Regions from separate parts of the Shewanella aestuarii genome, predicted to be linked through region 4. Evidence: predicted binding sites of a transcription regulator. Region 4 holds the regulator's gene; each other region holds the start of a gene.
What was found. Region 4 encodes FliA, which starts transcription of late flagellar genes. Its sites were predicted from a motif close to CTAAAGNTNNNNNNNNNNNNGCCGATA; they were not measured.

Region 1 (3,533 bases), 430 kb from region 4:
CAATCAATAGATCTTTTACTGAGTCAGCGCGTTTTTCAGATACGCGTTGATTGATACTTCGCCCACCAAAACTGTCTGTATAAGCATCGACAAGCACTAGCTCTACATCAGGATCGTAGGATAAGTATTCTTGCACCTTTTTAAGCTGATATTTTGAAAATCGCGTTAACTCTATGCCACCTTCTTGGTAGTTTAATACGGTAAAGGCAATATCATCAAAACTATAAGGTAATAAATTAGCCAAACATGAACGAAAATCTCGGTATTTACTAGCAAAGTTTGCCGCTGAAATACCAACAGCCACTTTACTGTCGCGGTTATACCAATCAGCATAATAAAAAGTTGGTTCACGACCTTGGCTTAGCTCATTTAGCATGGCCCAAGCCGCTTTTTTAGGTACTTCACCATTGAACTGCTTTTGATATTTTAGCGAAGTAATTGATTTCGCGGCATCACCGGGGCGCCATGATGGAGCGCGGCTAATCAAAGTCGCATCGGTTACGGCATCGGGTTTTTGCCACATATCTAAAGTAAACAATAAATTGGTATCTTTGCCTGCTTTACTTGAAAAAATCGCCTTACCGTATTCAGGAATATCGTGTTCTAAACGACACTCTATCGGGTTGTTTTCACCAATTCGCCATGCCGAGTTTTCTAAAGAGGCAACATAATGGCGCAGATCAGCGCTGGCAGACGCACTGATACACAAGCTAGATAATAAAAGTAATTTTTGCCACATAATGTCACCTTACATTGTCGTTACACTCTCTTTATCGGCGCATATTTTTATTTCTAAAGTACAAAGTTCAACAAAAATCGACATCAAACATGACACTCAGGCTGAGTTTAAGCATAATACCCCACCTAACAGCGGTAGCATCATCAGTCGATGACACGTTCATCCATAGAACCAGTTATAAAAGGGTAAGAATTTACATGAGTGACATTTGCGACAGCAATAAATTTAAGCATCGTTTCCGCGGTTATTTCCCGGTGGTGATAGATGTTGAAACAGCAGGCTTTAACGCTAAAACCGATGCCTTGCTTGAAATTGCAGTCACCATGTTAAAAATGGATGAACAAGGCTATATCAGCTTAGACAAAACGCTGCATTATCATATTGACCCATTTGAAGGTGCTAATCTTGAGCCTGAAGCGTTAGCTTTTAATGGCATAGATCCAACCAATCCTCTTCGAGGCGCGGTGGATGAAAAATCAGCTTTTTTAGAAATATTCAAAGAAGTTAAAAAAGCCCAAAAAGCTGCTGATTGTCATCGCAGCATTATTGTGGCTCACAATGCCGCATTCGACTTAGGCTTTGTCAATCAGGCTATCGAGCGTAACAGTCTTAAACGTTCTCCATTTCACCCTTTTGCTAGCTTTGATACTGCATCTCTTGCCGGTTTAGCCATAGGTCATACAGTACTGGCAAAAGCGTGTAAGATGGCCGGAATCGATTTTGATAGCAAAGAGGCTCATTCCGCTTTGTACGATACAGAGCGGACGGCAGAGTTATTTTGCCATATTGTTAATCGCTGGAAAGATTTAGGTGGCTGGCCACTTGCCACGCCAGAAAATGATCAACAAGCTGAAGAAGATAAACAAGACAGTGAAGACTAACTAAAAATCTGTATTAGGCTGATTGATATAGAAAACAAAAAAGCTGCCTAGGCAGCTTTTTAAACATCAAACAAACTGATTATAGTTTGTCAGAATTGTCTTTTAAGTAAGCAGCAACACCTTCAGTGCTTGCAGTCATACCTTCATCGCCTTTTGACCAACCAGCCGGACAAACTTCACCGTGCTCTTCATGGAATTGAAGTGCGTCAATCATACGGATCATTTCATCAACATTACGGCCTAATGGTAAATCGTTAACCACTTGGTGACGTACTTGGCCTTCTTTGTCTACTAAGAATGAACCACGGAAAGCAACACCAGCTTCTGGATGCTCAACATCATAAGCTTTACAAATTTCGTGTTTTACGTCAGCAACCAAAGTGTACTTAACTTGGCCAATACCACCTTTATCTACAGGGGTGTTACGCCATGCATTGTGAGTGAACTGCGAGTCAATTGACACACCAATTACTTCTACACCACGTTTGGTGAACTCTTCCATACGGTGATCAAAAGCAATAAGCTCTGATGGACATACGAAAGTAAAATCTAAAGGATAGAAAAAGATAACAGCTGGCTTACCTTTAATTGCTGTTGCAAGGTTGAAACTATCTACAATTTCACCTGAACCTAATACTGCAGCTGCTGTAAAATCAGGGGCTGGACGGCCTACTAATACGCTCATTTTATATCTCCATTAATGGCTTTATTAAAAATCCCAAGGGCTTGCGCTATACCTTACCTCTTATTTGCTCTGCCGATAAGCAGTTTTCAATGAATTTTGTTTTACATGCTGAAAAAGCCAACATCACAACCATGCTGTTACTGGGGTTATGTTACATTTGCACTACAAAATCCGATACAAGCTACTTAATCTGCTTTTACAAACAAATAGTATCTCAGTAAAAATAACCAAAAAATCGCTATGCTGCTGGACAACGCCGCTAATAAGCGTCATAAATATGCGTTTATCATATAAAAGAATGAATTGTAATGAATGCTGTTGTGATTGCGGTGTGCCTAATGCTCGCATTAAGTTTTGCCCGAATTAATGTTGTTATTGCCTTAACCATTAGTGCTTTAGTTGCTGGTTTAGTCGGTGGCTTAGATATAACTGAAACCATCAAAGCGTTTAATGATGGCTTAGGTGGAGGCGCTCAAATTGCCCTAAGTTACGCATTATTAGGTGCGTTTGCTGCAGCCTTATCACACTCAGGGCTAACAACACTAATATCAAACTCAATTATCAAAAAGTTGGGTAAAGAACCAAATAGCACCAATACTCAAGTTGTTAGATGGATGATATTAGTTGCAATTTTGGCAATGGCAATTTCATCACAAAATATTTTACCGATTCATATCGCGTTTATTCCGATCCTTATCCCACCTTTATTACATGTTTTATCATCGTTAAAAATTGATCGACGTTTAGTCGCTTGTTTATTAACGTTTGGGTTAGTGACAACTTATATGATTTTGCCAATTGGCTTTGGCGGCATCTTTTTAAATGACATCTTATTGGCCAACTTAAACAGTAATGGCCTAGAGGCTGTCCAATCACAAATACCAACCGCAATGCTACTCCCTGCTTTTGGCATGGTAACTGGGTTATTGATTGCCATGTTTATTAGTTATCGTAAGCCGCGTGAATATCAAATTATTGAACAAGAAAAACAAGTTGGCGAAAACACGCCAACCATAAATGGTAAGAGTATTGTTATTTCTCTAGTTGCCATTGTGGCAACATTAGTTGTGCAATTAAAAACAGACTCTATGATTTTTGGTGCATTGACAGGTTTTATTATTTTCCGTTTTTCGGGCATTATTAAACAACATGTTGGCCAAGATTTATTTAATCAAGGCGTACACATGATGGCCAATATTGGCTTTATTATGATTGCAGCAGCAGGTTT
Region 2 (3,533 bases), 710 kb from region 4:
GTCTGCAAGGTTGTCCAGTTGGCTGTTCATGGTGCGATACCAAACAAACATGGGATGTTTTAATAGAAAACAAAGTCACACCTGAACAAGTCATTGCTGTTGATGGCACAATTGGGCGCTGGGCTGATCATGACGGTTTAAGTTTAATTGCAGCATTTAAAGATAAAGGTTTTACTGCAAATCATGTAGTGATCACCGGTGGAGAACCGTGTCTTTATGATTTGAGTGAAATCACCGAGCAACTTATTAATGCTGGTTTTAGTGTGCAAATAGAAACCTCGGGGACCTTCGAAGTACTCTGTCATGAAAAGGTATGGGTAACAGTATCACCCAAGGTTAACATGAAAGGTGGTTATGCTATTTTAAATCAAGCATTAAATCGCGCGAATGAAATTAAACATCCTATTGCCACCCAAAAACATATTGATGAATTAGACACCTTAATAACAGGTATTGATATCAGCAATAAAACCATTTGCTTACAGCCAATCAGCCAAAAGCCACGCGCTACCGAGCTGGCGATGAAAACTTGTATTGCACGCAATTGGCGACTGTCAATTCAAACCCATAAATATTTAAATATTGATTAACAAGCTAAAGGGGCTAACACACCTGTTTGGTTAAATCCTTGTAACTGTGTTTCAAATTCTTTGAAACAACCAATATTGGCTTGTATCCATTGTGGGTTGTAGTAAGTATCTAAATAGCGTTCACCTGCATCACAAATCAAGGTCACAATTGAACCAGTTTGACCTTGTTGTTGCATTTGAGTAGCTAATGTTAGTGCGCCATATAAATTAGTACCCGTTGAGGCACCCGTTTTACGGCCTATAAGGGTTTCTAGCCATTGTATTGTGGCAATAGATGCGGCATCAGGTACCTTTTGCATTTTGTCGACAACGCCCGCGATAAAAGACGGTTCAACACGCGGTCGACCAATCCCCTCAATTTTACTGCCATTTGAGCTAGTTATTGATTTATCACCATGAACAAAATAATCATAAAAAACTGAATTTTCAGGATCGACCACACATAGCTTGCTGCTGAGTTGCTGATAACGTATGTATCGGCCGATCGTCGCTGATGTGCCTCCTGTTCCTGGACTCATAATAATCCAAGTAGGAATAGGGTGGGGTTCATGTTGCATCTGAATAAAAATTGAATCGGCAATATTATTATTGCCACGCCAATCTGTTGCACGCTCTGCATAAGTAAATTGATCCATATAATGACCATTTAATGCTTTTGCAAGTTTTTCTGATTCAGCATAAATCTGGCTGCTTTGTTCAACAAAGTGGCATTTGCCACCATAAAACTCGATTTGTTGTATTTTCTTTTTCGCTGTCGACTTTGGCATAACAGCAATAAATGGCAAGCCGATTAAACGAGCAAAATAAGCTTCAGATACGGCCGTGCTGCCAGATGATGACTCAATAATAGGCGTGTCTTGATTTATCCAACCATTACACAATGCATACAAAAATAAAGAACGTGCTAAGCGATGCTTTAAACTTCCAGTCGGGTGAGTGCTTTCATCTTTTAAATAAATATCTATGCCATGAAGCTTTGGTAAATCAAGCTTTATTAAATGCGTATCAGCAGAGCGCTGATAATCAGCATTGATTTTAGAAATGGCTTGGTTGACCCAATTTGTTGTCATCAGTCATTCTCAAAGGCTGTTAATCAAGCTTATGATAATGAAAAATTGCCAACAAACAAAGGTATGGATAAACCAGAAAAATATAAATTTTGGTATTAAACGAAAATAAATGGATACGTAATTGGAATGAAGCTAAAAATGAGCAACTAAATCGATTTGAGGATTAGAAATGGTGGAGGGAGAAGGATTCGAACCTTCGAAGGCGGAGCCGTCAGATTTACAGTCTGATCCCTTTGGCCACTCGGGAACCCCTCCACAATATAAGATAAATTGAAGCGAAAGATGGTGGAGGGAGAAGGATTCGAACCTTCGAAGGCGGAGCCGTCAGATTTACAGTCTGATCCCTTTGGCCACTCGGGAACCCCTCCACAAATTTCTTTCATTTTATCTTTTTCTAATTTCTACAATTTTGGCCGCTAATTATTTTAAAAAAATAGTTAACAAATTGTAGTGCAAATGGTGGAGGGAGAAGGATTCGAACCTTCGAAGGCGGAGCCGTCAGATTTACAGTCTGATCCCTTTGGCCACTCGGGAACCCCTCCTCAATTGCGGTCGCCATAGTAGTCAGAAACTTATTATATGTAAAGTCAAAATATAAATATTTTAGTAAAGTTTCAGTGCGTTTGGTCGATAAAATAGCATCGTATCATTTTAGTGATGTTTTTCTATGCAAATTGCTTCGCCATTAACCAATGAGCTTCAGTTAGGTAGCCGATTAAACTCGGCTATTGAACATGATCGTCGTGGTGAATTTGGTTTGTTGTTAGCAATGTTATCTGCTGATACGAGAGACATGGCGCAATTTCAATTTGATAAAGATCTAAATGTTGAGCAAAAGTTATACAAAAAATTTGAGTTACCGCAGCAACAAAAATTATGTGATGATTTATCAACAGATATGAAACATATTGATAATTCGACAATATATAGACAGCAGAGTTTACGTCAATTTCAACTTCAGCAATGTTTAACCCCTGAGGCCTTAGTCATAAGAGGCAAGCATAGTGATGAAATTGCCCAAGTTTTAGCGAATGCAAGTTACTTAACTCAACAAAAATATCAAAATGACCTGCAATCAATAACTTTTGAAGAAGATATGCACTTTATCGAACAACTTGAACGACAACGGCAAATCAGCAATACCATGATAAGAATTGAGGCGTAACCCATTTTTGAGATTTAAATCACTTTTTCTGTGACCAAAGCTTAAGTTTGTATCTTTATATTGATCTAATATGGATGAGTATTATCCTTACCTGCATTACTTGATGTAATATTTTTTAATTTTTAGTGTTAACTATTAAATAGGGGCATCCAATGATCGATACTATTAAAAAACAGCAAGATAACGTAAATGATACATGCACCGACTGTGGTAGCTTTGTTGATATTGGTGCGGTAATTGATGAAAATGATAATGTGCTAAATTTAATTTTTAACGGTGAAAATGCTGAAAAAGAAGCGCAACTAGTGGTTGAAAAAGCCAAAAATCGATTTGATAAAGTTGATGCAGTCATTAATAAAAACGATAACAAGGTTGATGTTGTATTAACCTTTTCTGTTACTGTTGAAAAAATGTTGTTTCAAATGGAAAATAGCTTGTAAAACAAGCGTATATGTAATTGTTGTTTCAGCTTGCTGTTTGTTAACTACAAGAGTATCATCTGATTTAAATTTAAAATTAACCCTATGATATTAATAGGGTTATAACATGGCTTAATTTTGAGCACCCATGGTTTGTATTGGTTTAACTGCATGTCGTCAATAACAATAATAAATGCAGCAACAGTACATGATGTCTTTTCGGGATAATAATGGTACAGGAACAATATAAGCACTTTTTAGAATTAATTGTAAATTCTAGTGCTAAACA
Region 3 (3,533 bases), 570 kb from region 4:
TAATAGCACCACAAATCCCTGCGGCTATCAAAGCGGGCGTGCCGCCTGAAACTTGGTATCCACCTAAGTTTTGTGGCCGCAGCTTAAAGGCCATGGCTATCGGTAAAAAGATAATCATTACCACTAATGGAATAGCGGCAAAACCAAGCACTTGGAAAAATCCATCTGGGTAAAATAGCGCACATAATAGTGGCGGAATAAACGTGATTAACCAGGTTTTAGTGCGGCCGATTTTGTCATTGTTAGCACGAGTTAATTCAGCAACATAATCAAATAAGCTCATGGTTACGCCTAAAAACGATGTGATCAGAGCTAAGTTAGCAAATAAGTCGATAAACTGACTGACAATATTTGATTGCGCTACGCCTTGTAAGGCGCTAACCAGCATAGGTAGCGAGCCTTCAAAGTTGTGAACAGTTTCTCCGCCCAATGTACCTAGAGTGACTAAAATCCACAAAATATAGCAGACCAATGGAATGGTTGAGCCAATCAGTAATACCTTACGTAATGACATGGCATTACCATCTAGGTAGCGAACTATGGTTGCAATGCAAACGTGAAAACCAAAAGAGGTGAATACCACTGGGATGGCTGCCAACCATAAGTTAGTTAACTCAGATCCTTCTGCGACTTGACTGACGGTGTTACTGAGTGTGACAGCTAAATTCACTTCCGGTAGCAAAAAGGCAACCACTAATACTAGTAACACTACCATTGCAGAGAAAAGCAATCGTGAAATTTTATCAATCCAAGTTACACCCACCGCAATAATGCCGCCAAAAATGACCGTAAATATCAGTACTGCAGCTTGATTACTTAAATCGATGCCTAAAGGAGCTAAACGGTTTTCAAGTAGCGATGAACCGCCCATTAAATACACCATGGTGAGCGCAAACAATAAGCTTAAAAATGAAGCGCCTTGGATCAGTTGACCGGTTTTTCCTAATGTTTTACCTGTAATGGCATGGACATTGTCACCGACGCCTGTGCGTAAGTTGATTTCCAGCATGAGTAAAGAGGTGTATGCGGAGATCCCCCAAATGACCACCAATAAAATCAGTGCAGGAATCATTCCTAGCGCAGCGGTTGCCAGCGGAAGTGCCAGCATGCCTCCACCAATTGCCGTTCCGGCAACGATGGAAATAGATCCAATAGTTTTAAAATTCACAACATGTCCCAAGCTTTATTGTTTTAATTGCCAAAGACAGTAGCAGAAGCGCAATCATCCAAGCAAGAAACTTAGTCTTTTAAGGGCTTTTAGCGCTGTTTATAAACAATTACATAACATGTCATACATGATTATTGAACGGCTTATTTGCAATAGTGTAATGATACGTTGTTACAACGAATTTTGCAGTCTATCATTGTTGCGTTTTGTTGTTGAGATTGAATGATTAAGAGGGGGCGTCACCTAACGCTATGTTAATCGCTGTTATGCCATTGGTTATTGCGGAACTTAAGCTGCATAGTTTAGGTGTATATGTTACTTAGTATCAGGATGTCGTTTTAGTAATTCACATTCCATTGATGCTTGACCAAATACTTCAAGCATCGCCTGTTGTTGGTGCGTCCATAAGCTGATGTTTTATGCTTGATACTTAGCGCCTGAAGCCGATGGTACTATTAAACCTAAATGTGGTTGAGTTGGTGTTAATTGTGGCCCACTAACAGTAAATACGACAGCTGCAATGGCGGTGTTGTTATAAAAGTAAGCTGTTATAAGGCGTTGATCTGCACACTGATAAAGGGTTTTCGCAGGAACCTCAACGCTCGCTGAAGCAATTTGTAGCTCTGTTAGCCTTATTTGATATTCATATTGTATGCATTGGTTTTTATCATTAGCTTTCCAGCAGTCATTTCGACCTTTTATCCAGCCGCGTTGCTTCGCTTTGAATACTTTTGCATCTTGTTCATCAAGGAGAGACAAGACTTGTCGATATAAAGGCAATAATTGCTGATCTAACTGACTTAGCTCATCAGATTGACAAATTAACTGCTCGACTTCTCCTTGTGCCTTGGCACAATCAAATGTTGGTGAAGCGGCGAAAAGGTATGGTGACAGGCTTAGCGTCACTATGGTTAAGCTTGGAGAGAGCAGTGGCTTCATTTTATGTCCCATTACCAAGTTCGTCTATGAGGCTAGTAAGCCCCAGCTAAGCCTTCATTTTCATCGTGGAGCAGTTAAGCTTTAGTGTTGATGTTATGACCAGTATTACCAATTGGTTGTGCTGGTGGGGTGGCAGCTTCGATAAGTTGTAATGCCATTTGACCCTCAACTTTTTGCTGATTTTTTGCCATTACAGCAACTTTTAAACTACTTGCTGAATCAATCGAGGTTGGCATATTGCTTGGGGCATTAACTGAAATTGACATAATTTTCTCTCTATTTGGTGGACTGCATAAAAGCTTTCATTGTCTTATCGGCTAATAATCTGAATTCTAAAGTTAGTTGGTGTTTCAATGTGTATCAAATAAAATAGCAAAGATTGTGCGCAATTAAACTATGATATATTCGATTTAATATCGTTAAGTGAGATTTTACATGCCAACTCGTGATCCATTAGCGCTTGAAAATCAAGTGTGTTTTTCTTTATATAGTGTAACAAATGCGATGATCCGTGCTTATCGCCCTTTGTTAGATGAGCTTTGTTTAACCTATCCACAATATTTAGCCATGTTGGTGTTATGGGCGGAATCTGGCATCAGTGTGAAAACCCTAGGTGAAAAACTGCATTTAGACTCAGGTACATTAACCCCGTTATTAAAACGCCTCGAAGCAAAACAACTTGTTATTCGTGGCCGCAGTGACATTGATGAGCGTGTGCGTGTACTGCATTTAACCGAGCAAGGGAAAGCCTTAAGACAGCAGGCGCAGGCAATTCCAGAGATGATGCGTTGTAAAGTCGGTGGTGAACTGGAGCAACTGCAACAATTAAAGGTGCTATGTGATAACGCTTTAAAAGTATTGAACTCGGATAAGGCATCAAGCTGTGAAATGTAATTTTTTTGAAGGTGGTCAATGCCGTTCTTGCCAAGATATTCAAACACCTATGGCAACACAGCTGGCGAAAAAAATGGCAAAGTTGCAGGATTACTTTGCACCGCTAACGGTTAAACAGTGGTTACCTGCAATAGCCAGTGAGGAAAACGGTTTTAGAAATAAAGCCAAAATGGTGGTGTTAGGTGCGGCTCACCAACCTATTTTAGGTATAGTTTCGCCACAGGGAGATGCAGTTAGTTTATGTGATTGCCCTTTGTATCCATCGGATATGCAGGCTTTATTACATCGATTACAGCTGTTTGTTCAGCAAGCTGGCATTCCACCTTATCGGGTTGATAAGCAAAAAGGTGAGCTTAAATTTATTTTACTTACTCGCAGCTATGCCGCCGGTGAGTTTATGTTGCGTTTTGTGTTAAAAAGCGAACAAGCCATCGACCGAATCAAGCGTGAGCTTCCTAAGTTGCAGGCTGAATTTCCGAAAATTAGCCTAGTGTCGGTAAATATCCAACCGGTACATATGGCGATTTTAGAA
Region 4 (3,533 bases):
AACGCGGCGGCGTGGTGGCGTTTGTGGGGCCAACAGGTGTTGGTAAAACAACATCGTTAGCTAAAATTGCCGCCCGCTTTGCCGCTCATCATGGCGCAGAGCAGGTTGCGTTAATTACTACCGATCATTATCGCATTGGAGCCTATGAGCAATTAGCAACTTATGGCAAAATAATGGGGTGCCCCGTTAAGCAAGCACATGATCTTGCAGAACTTGAACAAATTTTATACCAGTTTAGAAATCGTAAACTCGTGTTAATTGATACCGCCGGTATGGGGCAGCGTGATATGCGCTTATATCAACAACTTGATAATTTAACGGCAAATAGTCGAATTCCTATTCGTAGTTATTTAGTGATGTCGGCAACTGGCCAGCGTCGCGTTTTACAAGATGCTGTTGAACATTTTAAACGCATCCCATTATCCGGTGCGATTTTAACAAAATTAGATGAATCAGTATCGATTGCAGGAGCGCTGAGCGTTCTGATTCAAAATGAGTTACCATTAAGCTATGTTACTGATGGCCAACGTGTTCCAGAAGACATGAAAGTCGCAGATACCTTAGCTTTGGCTAAGCAAGCGTTAGCCGCTTTAAATGAAACCGAACAACCAATGTCTCAAGACGCAGCGGCATGGTCCAATGATATGGCTTATGCATTCGAGTAATAATATGACCCGTGATCAAGCAAGTGGTTTACGTATGATGAATCAACCTAATAACGAAAAAGTTAAAGTAATTGCCGTATCCGGTGGTAAAGGCGGGGTCGGTAAAACCAGTGTGTCGATAAACACTGCCGTAGCGTTAGCAGAAAAAGGTAAGCGAGTGTTGGTGTTAGATGCCGACTTAGGCCTAGCTAACGTTGATGTCATGCTAGGTATTCGCGCTGAGAAAAATTTATCTCACGTGTTATCTGGTGATGCAGAATTAGACGACATTATTGTTCGCGGCCCTAAAGGTATTGGTATTGTGCCTGCCACATCTGGCACACAAGCAATGGTTGAGTTAACGCAAGCTCAACATGCTGGCTTAATTCGAGCCTTCAGTGAAATGCGCACTCAATTTGACATTTTAATTGTTGATACCGCTGCAGGTATCTCTGATATGGTGTTAAGTTTTTCACGCGCATCGCAAGATGTCTTGATTGTGGTGTGTGATGAACCCACCTCAATAACTGACGCATATGCACTGATAAAAATCTTAAGTCGTGAGCATGGGGTGTTCCACTTCAAAATAGTTGCAAATATGGTGCGAAGTTTGCGCGAAGGTATGGAATTGTTTGCTAAACTCAGTAAAGTGACTGACAGATTTCTTGATGTTGCACTTGAACTTGTTGCAACAGTGCCATTTGATGAAAATTTAAGAAAATCAGTACGTAAGCAAAAATTGGTAGTGGAAGCTTTTCCTAAATCGCCTTCCGCCATCGCTTACCATGGATTAGCAAATAAAATTATGAGTTGGCCGGTTCCACAGCAGCCTGGTGGACACCTTGAGTTTTTTGTTGAGCGCCTAGTGCAACGTAAAGAAACACAAGAGGGTAGAGCGAGTGAATAAAGCCGCAGCGTATACTCAGTTCGATAATAAAACATCCGTTGTTGAACAGTATGCTCCGCTGGTAAAGAGAATTGCCCATCATATGCTGGCTCGATTGCCTGCATCGGTGCAACTCGATGACTTGTTGCAGTCAGGCATGATTGGTTTATTGGAGGCATCGTCAAAATTTGACGGCAGCAAAGGAGCAAAATTTGAAACCTTTGCAGGCATCCGCATCCGAGGTGCTATGATTGATGAAATACGCCGTGGTGATTGGGTGCCTCGATCAGTACATCGTAATCATCGTCGAGTTGCACAAGTGATTGATGAGTTAGAGCAAGAGCTTGGCCGAGATGCCCGTGATACAGAAATTGCAGAAAAACTTGATATGTCGCTCAATGAGTACCATCATATTTTAAATGATGTTTCTGTTGGGAAAATCATAGGCATAGAAGATTTAGGCGTTTCTCAAGATGTGCTAGTCACGGAAGGTGATACACCAGACGAAACATTTGAATCTTTAGCTGAGACTCAATTCCAATCCGCAATGGTTGAAGCAATTAAAACATTGCCAGAAAGAGATGCATTAGTGCTTTCGTTGTATTATGACGAAGCATTAAACTTAAAAGAAATTGGTGCAGTTCTTGATGTCAGCGAATCGAGGGTTAGCCAGATATTAAGTCAGGCTATGCTCAGATTGAAAGGCAAGCTCAAGCATTGGACACAACAATAATTATTAATTAGAGCACTAGAGTATCAGCTCACCGGAGGAAACCTTGGACAAGAATATGAAGATTCTCATTGTTGACGATTTTTCAACAATGAGACGTATCATCAAGAACTTGTTGCGAGACTTGGGCTTTAACAATACCCAAGAAGCAGACGATGGCTCAACAGCCCTACCTATGTTGCAAAAAGGCGATTTTGACTTTGTTGTAACAGATTGGAACATGCCAGGTATGCAAGGCATCGACTTATTAAAAGCCATAAGAGCTGACGATTCATTAAAGCATTTACCCGTGTTAATGGTAACTGCTGAAGCTAAACGTGAGCAGATTATTGCTGCGGCGCAAGCTGGTGTAAACGGTTATGTTGTCAAACCTTTTACTGCAGCTACCCTAAAAGAGAAGTTAGACAAGATTTTTGAACGTCTCGCTTAAGCAAGGATAAGTTATGCCGGCATCAACATCGGGATTAATCTCTCTCGAACAGGCCCAGCAACTTGTTGAACTGCTTAGTGCGGGAGAGCAAGAAAAAGCTGATGAAGTCGTTAGAGAGCTCGCTACACCATTACAGCGAGAATTATTTGAAGAAGTGGGTAAATTAACTCGCCAACTTCACAATGCTCTGCAAGACTTCCAATTGGATAACCGTTTAACTGAATTGGCGACGACTGAAATACCGGACGCTAAAGAAAGATTAAACTACGTTATTGATATGACTGAACAAGCTGCAAATAAAACAATGGATGCAGTTGAAGAATGTCTACCTTTGGCCGATACAATAATCAGTAATATACAGTCAGTTACACCTATGTGGGATAAATTGATGAAAAGAGACATTGAGCTCAGCGAATTTAAGACGCTTTGCTACGATGTTCAGCAATTTATGTCGCACAGTGAGCATGACTCGAATCGATTGCGACAATTACTCAATGAAATTCTTATGGCACAAGATTTCCAAGATTTAACGGGGCAAATGATCCGTCGAGTGATTGATTTGGTTCGTGAAGTTGAAAGTAATCTTGTTTCTATGTTGACGGTATTTGGCGACCAACCGTTATCGGAAACTGTTGCAAAAGATAATAAGATAGAAGCAGAAGGCCCCATTATGAATGCCGAACTGCGTGATGATGTAGTGGCTGGCCAAGATGAAGTCGACGATCTGCTATCTAGTCTGGGTTTCTAATTAGGAGTCAATTTAATGTCATTTGATGTTGATGAAGAGATACTCCAGGACTTTTTAATTGAAGCTGGTGAGATTTTAGAGCTTCTACAAGAGCA

Region 1: the regulator FliA is predicted to act here: its motif matches at 772-798, upstream of HBH39_RS07250 (flagellar protein MotY).
Region 2: the regulator FliA is predicted to act here: its motif matches at 2,267-2,293, upstream of HBH39_RS08470 (VC2046/SO_2500 family protein).
Region 3: the regulator FliA is predicted to act here: its motif matches at 2,419-2,445, upstream of HBH39_RS02775 (cytoplasmic protein).

The regions. Positions count from the first base shown of each region.
Region 1 covers NZ_CP050313.1:1,595,046-1,598,578, reverse strand. The annotation lists gene HBH39_RS07250 (flagellar protein MotY) at 1-739, opposite strand, end outside; gene rnt (ribonuclease T) at 937-1,620, shown strand; gene HBH39_RS07240 (peroxiredoxin) at 1,700-2,305, opposite strand; gene HBH39_RS07235 (Na+/H+ antiporter family protein) at 2,614-3,533, shown strand, end outside.
Region 2 covers NZ_CP050313.1:1,868,144-1,871,676, forward strand. The annotation lists gene queE (7-carboxy-7-deazaguanine synthase QueE) at 1-590, shown strand, start outside; gene HBH39_RS08450 (PLP-dependent cysteine synthase family protein) at 587-1,660, opposite strand; tRNA gene HBH39_RS08455 (tRNA-Tyr) at 1,831-1,915, opposite strand; tRNA gene HBH39_RS08460 (tRNA-Tyr) at 1,944-2,028, opposite strand; tRNA gene HBH39_RS08465 (tRNA-Tyr) at 2,118-2,202, opposite strand; gene HBH39_RS08470 (VC2046/SO_2500 family protein) at 2,328-2,825, shown strand; gene HBH39_RS08475 (DUF406 family protein) at 2,978-3,265, shown strand; gene HBH39_RS08480 (sensor domain-containing phosphodiesterase) at 3,475-3,533, shown strand, end outside.
Region 3 covers NZ_CP050313.1:587,027-590,559, forward strand. The annotation lists gene HBH39_RS02765 (aromatic amino acid transport family protein) at 1-1,168, opposite strand, end outside; gene HBH39_RS02770 (lysozyme inhibitor LprI family protein) at 1,586-2,107, opposite strand; gene HBH39_RS02775 (cytoplasmic protein) at 2,182-2,373, opposite strand; gene HBH39_RS02780 (MarR family winged helix-turn-helix transcriptional regulator) at 2,543-3,001, shown strand; gene rlmC (23S rRNA (uracil(747)-C(5))-methyltransferase RlmC) at 2,991-3,533, shown strand, end outside.
Region 4 covers NZ_CP050313.1:1,161,312-1,164,844, forward strand. The annotation lists gene flhF (flagellar biosynthesis protein FlhF) at 1-665, shown strand, start outside; gene HBH39_RS05365 (MinD/ParA family protein) at 670-1,551, shown strand; gene HBH39_RS05370 (RNA polymerase sigma factor FliA) at 1,544-2,263, shown strand; gene cheY (chemotaxis response regulator CheY) at 2,307-2,690, shown strand; gene HBH39_RS05380 (protein phosphatase CheZ) at 2,704-3,438, shown strand; gene HBH39_RS05385 (chemotaxis protein CheA) at 3,454-3,533, shown strand, end outside.